Linked DNA regions of Geotalea uraniireducens. The protein of the gene in region 1 interacts with the protein of each later gene in a pairwise test. Links are inferred from orthologs where the notes say so. Each region holds a gene or a part of one and is shown on either strand. Other genes may lie near its edges.

What was found.
Region 2: the proteins of dnaB (region 1) and QMN23_RS06085 interact in binary tests that used the Escherichia coli proteins (3 or more experiments, as listed by UniProt). The link is inferred for Geotalea uraniireducens from one-to-one orthologs.

What each region holds. Positions count from the first base shown.
Region 1 is NZ_AP027151.1:955,179-959,269, forward strand. Bases 688-3,656 are described here. They hold dnaB (replicative DNA helicase), read left to right. Parts: upstream 688-1,469; coding sequence 1,470-2,843; downstream 2,844-3,656. Other genes in these bases: mutM (bifunctional DNA-formamidopyrimidine glycosylase/DNA-(apurinic or apyrimidinic site) lyase), read right to left, coding at 688-1,337; lpxA (acyl-ACP--UDP-N-acetylglucosamine O-acyltransferase), read left to right, coding at 2,893-3,656. Outside these bases: QMN23_RS04590 (GGDEF domain-containing protein), read left to right, coding at 1-168; QMN23_RS04595 (SAP domain-containing protein), read left to right, coding at 267-446; more of mutM, read right to left, coding at 522-687; more of lpxA, read left to right, coding at 3,657-3,693; QMN23_RS04615 (enoyl ACP reductase FabMG family protein), read left to right, coding at 3,840-4,091. UniProt on the Escherichia coli protein: The main replicative DNA helicase, it participates in initiation and elongation during chromosome replication. Travels ahead of the DNA replisome, separating dsDNA into templates for DNA synthesis.
Region 2 is NZ_AP027151.1:1,310,864-1,314,342, forward strand. The notes cover bases 1-2,919. They hold QMN23_RS06085 (ATP-dependent helicase), read left to right. Parts: upstream 1-402; coding sequence 403-2,436; downstream 2,437-2,919. Other genes in these bases: QMN23_RS06080 (S8 family serine peptidase), read left to right, coding at 1-156; QMN23_RS06090 (sensor histidine kinase), read right to left, coding at 2,450-2,919. Also shown: more of QMN23_RS06090, read right to left, coding at 2,920-3,479. UniProt on the Escherichia coli protein: Rep helicase is a single-stranded (ss)DNA-dependent ATPase involved in DNA replication; it can initiate unwinding at a nick in the DNA. It binds to ssDNA and acts in a progressive fashion along the DNA in the 3' to 5' direction.

The sequences.
Region 1 (4,091 bases):
TCCTATCCCGAGGACGGTGACGATGTGGCGACAGTCATGTCCCGGGCAGACGAGGCGATGTATTTCAGCAAGCATCACGGCAAGGATCGGCTGACAATCTACGGGCCGGAAACCGCCGGCAGCGAGACGAACCGCGAACTTCGCCCCCTTCACCTTGCGCAGGGCTAACTCTTCTGGTAAATGTAATAAGAATATCGTACGGTTGCCACACGGGAATGCGAAAATGCCGCCAGGCAACGCGAACCATTGACCGGGGGGAGACAGCGATGAACATGCCGGAAGTGAAGGAAATTGCCAAGCAGCGCGGAGTCAAGGCCGGGACGAAGAAAAAAGGGGAGCTGATCCGGGCCATTCAGCAGGAGGAAGGGAACGAGGCCTGTTACGAGACCGGCAAGGCCGCTTCCTGCGGCCAGGATGAATGTCTCTGGCGCGGCGACTGCAAGTAAAGGGAGCAGGCGGGGGGCCGATCCCGGAAACGGCTGAAAAAAGACCGGCAATGGCCGGTCTTTTTTTCGCTCCGGTCATTCCTGGCAGCGGGCGCAGAAGAAAGTACTCCGCCCTCCCAGCCGGCTCAGGCTGATCGGGGTGCCGCAGGTGGGGCAGGGTTTGCCGTCCCGGCCGTAAACGGCGAGGCGGAGGGCGAAGTAGCCCGGCGCGCCGTCGCTGTCGGTGAAATCCTGCAGCGTGGTCCCGCCTGCGGCGATCGCCTCCAGTAAAACGCTCTTGACCGTAGCCGCGAGCTTCCGGTAGTCGTCGGCATCGAGCGAGGCGCTCGGTCGGTCCGGCCGGATGCCTGCCCGGAAGAGAGCTTCGTTGGCGTAGATGTTTCCCACCCCGACCACCACCCGGTTGTCCATCACCAGCAGTTTAACCGCCAGTCGCCGTTTCGCGCCGCATCGCTGCAGATAGTGGCCGTCGAAGACGTCGGTGAGCGGTTCCGGACCGATGCCGGCCAACGGCGGCAGGGTGAACGGATCGTCTTCCGTCCAGAGCACCAGGCCGAAACGGCGCGGATCGCGGAAGCGGAGACTGGTTCCGTTGTCGAGCAGCAGGTCGAAGTGATCGTGTTTTGTCGCTGGCTGTGTCGTGGGGACGATCCGTAGCGAGCCGGACATCCCGAGATGGATGAGTAGCGTGCCGCAGTCGCAGCGGAGCAGCAGGTACTTGGCACGACGCTCGACGGTGGTGATCGTCCGCCCGACGAGGCGTTCGTTAAGCCCGGCAGGGAACGGCTGGCGGAGTTTGGCGACTCGGGCGACGACGGCGACGATGGTCCGACCGGTCAGGTGGGGGGCGATACCGCGCCGGGTGGTCTCGACTTCGGGGAGCTCGGGCATGGGATTCTCCGGAAAAGTTTCGCAGTTTCAGATGATTGGCTTGACAGGTCAAAACGATTGACCACGCCTGGCAAGCAAGGTATAGTAACTTCCTCCTGCCGGTCAGTGCCAGATTTATCTTTCAGGAAACCCATGTCCGTCGTCGATCTGCGAAAAATTCCCCCCCAGAGCCTGGAAGCCGAGATGTCGATCCTCGGCGGCATTCTCCTCGACAACGAGGCGATCAACCGCACCCTGGAGATCATCGAGGCCGAAGACTTCTACCGCGAATCCCACCGTAAGCTGTTCCGGGCGATGGTGGAGCTTTCCAGCCGCAGCGAGCCGTGCGACCTGATCACCCTCACCGATCTGCTGAAGCGGCACGGCGAGCTGGAGGAAATCGGCGGCGCCGCCTATCTCGCCACCCTGGTCGATTACGTGCCGACGGCGGCCAACATCGCCTACTACTGCAAGATCGTCAAGGAAAAGTCGGTTTCCCGGCGGCTGATCACCGCCGCCACCGAAATCGTCACCATGGGGTACGACGCCGAGACCACCGTCGACGAACTGCTCGACAGCGCCCAGAAGAGCATCTTCGAGATTTCCGACAACAAGCTCCGCCCCGCCTTTACCCCGGTCGGGGCGATCCTCAAGGATACCTTCCGCCACATCGAAACCCTCTACGAGAAGAAGGAGCACGTTACCGGCGTCCCGACCGGCTATTACGACCTGGACAAGATGACGGCCGGCTTCCAGCGCGGCGACCTGATCATCATCGCCGGCCGCCCGTCGATGGGGAAGACCGCCTTCGCCCTCAACATCGCCCAGTATGCCGCGGCCCATGCCGATTCGCCGGCGCCCGCCGCCATCTTCTCCCTGGAGATGAGCAAGGAACAGCTGGTGATGCGGCTGCTCTGCTCCGAGTCGCGGGTCGATGCGAGCCGGCTCCGGACCGGGCACCTGATCGATACCGACTGGCACAAGCTGACCAGCGGTGCCGACAAGCTCTCCAAGGCAAAACTCTTCATCGACGATACCCCGGCGATCCCGATCATGGAGATGCGGGCCAAGTCGCGGCGGCTGAAGGCGGAGCACGGGCTGGGGCTGATCGTTGTCGACTACCTGCAGCTGATGCGCGGCGGCGCCCGGGTCGAGTCACGCCAGCAGGAGATCTCGGAGATCTCCCGCTCGCTCAAGGCCCTGGCCAAGGAACTCGATGTGCCGGTGGTGGCCCTTTCCCAGCTCAACCGCTCCCTGGAGAGCCGGACCGACAAACGCCCGATGATGAGCGACCTGCGGGAGTCGGGGGCCATCGAGCAGGATGCGGACGTGATCATGTTCGTCTACCGCGATGCCGTCTACTGCGACGACTGCAAGAAGCGGGACGGCTCCTGCACCAAGGGGCACGAGAAGGACGCCGAGATCATCATCGGCAAACAGCGTAACGGCCCGATCGGCACGGTGAACCTGCTCTTCAACGGCGAATTCACCCGTTTCGAAAACCTGGATAAGCAGCACGAATACTGAGACGAGTCCGACTCCCCGGGCTCCGGGCTCCCTCCCGAACGAGGTTCATATGATCGATCCGACAGCACGCATCAGCTCCACCGCCACCATCGCTCCCGACGCCGAGATCGGCCCCAACGTGACCATCGGCGACCACTCCCGCGTCGGCAGCGGCACCACAATCATGGCCAATGCCGTTGTCGGCCCCTGGACCACCATCGGCGAGAACAACACCATCCATTTCGGTGCCATCGTCGGTCACGATCCCCAGGATTTCGGCTACAAGGGGGAGGAGAGCTACACGATCGTCGGCAACGGCAACATCATCCGCGAGTATGCGACCGTTCACCGGGGGAACCGGCCGGGGACGAAAACGGTGATCGGCGACAACAACTTCCTGATGGTCCAGTCCCACGTGGCGCACAACTGCGAGGTGGGAAACAATATCATCCTCGCCGGCGGGGCGCTTCTGGCTGGCCATGTGGTCGTGGAGGACCGGGCGATCATCTCCGGCAACTGTGTTGTCCACCAGTTCGTCCGGATCGGCCGGTTCGCGATGATGCGCGGGCTGTCCCGCACTTCGCGCGACGTGCCGCCGTTCTGCATCATGGACGATACCCATACTGTCAAGGCGCTCAACCTGGTGGGGCTGCGGCGGAACGGTTTCGACCAGTCGCGGATCAGGGCGCTCAAAAATGCCTTCAAGCTGCTCTTCCTGGCCGGGCTGAACATGCAGAATGCCCTGGCCGAAGCGGAGCGGACCCTGCATATTACCGATGACGTCCGCGAGCTGCTCGATTTCATCAAGGGCGCCAAACGGGGTGTCTGCTTCGGCCGCGGTGTGATCGTCGACGTCGAAGAAAAGGAGTAGGGGCGAATCTTGTATTCGCCCAGGCTTCCCATTCTCAAGATCGCATGCGTAGGGGCAGGTCCCTGTGCCTGCCCAATCAGAGCCTACCCGGACAGGGCGGCCACGGGGGGGCGCCCCTGCATAATCATTCATCGAGGTATAAACCAATGACCCCATACACTCCCCTCCGGCAGCTCCCCGCTGCCGCCGGCTATTCGCAGAACGACGTCTTCGTCCTCTTTGGTGAGCTGTTCGGCCGCGGCTACGCCAACGGTGTCGTCGACGAGGCGCGCAACGCCGGCATGACCATCATCGGTGCCACCGTCGGCCGCCGGGACAACAACGGCCCGCTGCGCCCGCTGACCGCCGAGGAACTGGCAGAGGCCGAGGCCAATCTCGGCGGCCAAATCATCAATGTT
Region 2 (3,479 bases), 350 kb from region 1 along the record:
TTCACCGAAGAGCTGCTTCTCAACCGGGCGGTCCGCTGCACCCTGCGGGGCGGCTACGATTCGCTGTTCAGTGCCCAGAGCGGTTACACGACCGTCCAGGGGACGCTGACGCTGGCGGCCGGCGCGCTGACCGTCGACCGGCTGGTAATCCGCTAGTCCCCGCTGCAACGCGGCTGCGGCGGCGGGCCTTGCGCTTTTACTAAGCAGTGCGTTGCTCTGACAGGAACACCCCCCCAGCAAGGGGAGGGAGTTGTCGAGTCGTCGGGTTTCGCCTTTGTAACCGGCTGCCGATGGCCGCCGCGCGACTAAGCTATTGATTTCGGCGTTGCCGATCTGCTATCACTGAAGGAAGCCGGGCACGACCGCCCGGCTGTTTTTTTTTTCGACGATTCGAGGTAGTCCATGTTCGACCTGTCCACCCTCAATCCGCCCCAGCGCGAGGCGGTCAGCCATACCGAAGGGCCGCTGCTCGTCCTGGCCGGGGCCGGCTCCGGCAAGACCCGGGTAATCACCTGCCGGATCGGCCATCTCCTCGACAAGGGGGTGCCGGCGGAGAACATCCTGGCGGTTACCTTCACCAACAAGGCGGCGGGGGAGATGAAGGAGCGGGTACGGGAGCTGGTGGGGCGGCAGCGCTGCAAGGGGATGGTCATCTCCACCTTTCACTCCCTCGGGGTGAAGATCCTCCGCCGCGACATCGAGCGGCTCGGCTTCAAGAAGAATTTCAGCATCTACACCACCTCCGACCAGCTGGGGCTGATCCGCCAGGCGCTGCGCGAGGCGAACATCGACGGCAAGAAGCATGATGCCGAGTCGATGCTCTGGAAGATCTCCGGCTGGAAGAACCGGCTGCTCCGCCCCGAGCAGGTGGTCCCCCGCTACCAGGACGAGGACGAGCTGCTCGCCTGCGGCCTCTATCCCCGCTACCAGTCGGCTCTCAAGGCCTGCAACGCCATCGACTTCGACGACATCATCATGCTGACCGTGGCACTGCTCCAGGAACAGCCTGAGGTGCTCGACCACTGGCAGGAGCGGTTCCGCTACATCATGGTCGACGAGTATCAGGACACCAACTCGTCCCAATACCTGTTTATCTCGCTCCTGGCCCGCAAGTACCGCAACCTCTGCGTGGTGGGGGACGACGACCAGTCGATCTACGGCTGGCGCGGCGCCGACGTCGGCAATATCCTCGATTTCGAGAAGGAGTATCCCGGCTGCCGGGTGGTGAAGCTGGAGCAGAACTACCGCTCCACCGGGATGATCCTCGAGGCGGCCAACCAGGTGATCAGGAACAACCGGACGCGGAAGGAGAAGCGCCTCTGGACCGATGCCGGCGACGGCCGGCCGATCGACCTCGTGGTGGCGCTGGACGACGAGGAGGAGGCAACGGCGGTGGTCGAGCGGCTGGAGATGGAGCGCTACCGGCACAACCTCTCCTACGGCGACTTCGCCATCCTCTACCGGACCAACTCCCAGAGCCGGGCCTTCGAGGAACAGCTCCGCTTCGAAAGCATCCCCTACGTGCTGATCGGCGGGATGCAGTTCTACGAGCGGAAAGAGGTCAAGGACGCCCTCTGCTACCTGAAGGTGATCGACAACCCGCTCGACGAACAGGCGCTCCTGCGGGTGGTCAACTTCCCGCGGCGGGGGATCGGCGACGGGACGATGGTCAAGCTCAACCAGTGGTCGCTGGCCAACGATTGCCCGCTCTTGGAGGCGTTCGGCCGGGTGGCGGAGATCGATGGCATTACCGAGCCGACCCGGGAGAAGGTCCTGGCTTTCCACCGGCTGATCAGCGGGGCGGCGGCGGAGTTCCGCCAGCGCGGCGAGCTGGCCGGCCGGGTCAAGGCGCTGTTCGACCGGCTCGGCATCGAGGACGAACTCTACCGGACTATCGAGGAGCCGGCCATCGCCCGGCGCAAGGTGGAGAACGTCGAGCAGATCATCAACTCGATGGCGAGTTTCGAGGAGCGGATTCCCGGCGCCACCCTCTCCGGCTTCCTGGAGAAGGTTTCGCTGATGGACGAGGACCGTTTCTCCGGCAAGGACAAGAAGGAGCACGGCCGGGACGCGGTGACCCTGATGTCGCTCCATGCCAGCAAGGGGCTGGAGTTTCCCTACGTCTTCCTGGTCGGCCTGGAGGAGGAGCTGCTGCCGCACCGGAAATCGCTCGACGAAGGGGTCTCCCTCGACGAGGAGCGGCGGCTCTGCTACGTCGGCATCACCCGCGCCCGGCAGCACCTGACCATCAGCCGCTGCGTCCATCGGAAAAAATACGGCAAGCTCCAGGAGCGGGAGCCGTCGCGCTTCCTTGCCGAGATCCCTGAACGGCTGCTGCAGCTGCATGACGGCACGGCGAAAAAGACGGTCTCGGCAGAGGAGCAGGAAAAACTGGCGGGGGATTTCTTCGCCCGGATGCGGGCGATGCTGGAGTAGCCGGCGGGCTGGCTCAGAGGGTGAAGAAGAAGGTGGCCCCTTTGCCCGGCTCCCCCTCGGCCCAGACGCGGCCGCCATGGCGGTGGATGATCCGCTGGACGGTCGCCAGGCCGATCCCGGTCCCTTCGAACTCGTCCGCCCTGACCAGCCGTTGGAAGGCGCCGAAAAGTTTGTCGGCGTGAGCCATGTCGAAGCCGATGCCGTTGTCGCGGACGAAATAGACCGGGTGGCCGCCACGTTCGGCCGTATTGAATTCGATGCGCGCTTCCGGGGCCCTCGCCGTATATTTCCAGGCGTTTTGCAGCAGGTTCTGCAGGACCAGCCGGAGCAGGCTGGGGTCGCCCACGACCCGGACCGCCGGCGCGATGGTGAACGTTACGGCCCGCTCGGGGGCCAGTTCCCGGAACTGGTCGGCGAGGGTGGTCGCCAGGATGCTGAGGTCGACCGATTCGTGATGGATGTCGGCCTGGTTGACCCGGGAGAGTTGGAGCAGGTCGTCGATCAGCACTCCCAGTTCGGTGCCGGCGTGGTCGAGCCGGTCGAGGTAGTGCATTCCCTGCCGGTCCAGGGCCGGTCCGTATTCCTCCATCAATGCCCGGCTGTAGCCGCTGATGTGGCGAAGCGGCGCCAGCAGGTCGTGGGAAACCGAATAGCAGAACGATTCCAGTTCCCGGTTGGAACTTTCCAGCTGTGCGGTCCGCTCGGCGACCCGCCGTTCCAGGTCCGCGTTGAGCCGGCGGATCTCGCCTTCCGCCTGGCGTCGCTCGGCCACCTCGTTCTGGAGGAGCCGGTTGGCGTCGGTCAGTTCCCGCGTCCGCTCCCGGACCGTCTGCTCCAGGGAGGTGTTCAGCTCCTGGACGCAGTCTCGGCTGACGGTCGTCTGCTCCAGATTTTCGGCCATCCGGTTGAACGAGGCCGCCAGCATGCCGATTTCGTCCCCGGTAACGATCCGCAGCCGCCGGGCGAGATTCCCCCGTCCCAACTCTTCGGCTCCCTGCCGCAATTCGTCGATCTGGTGCGTCATCGCGCCGGTGAAGACCAGG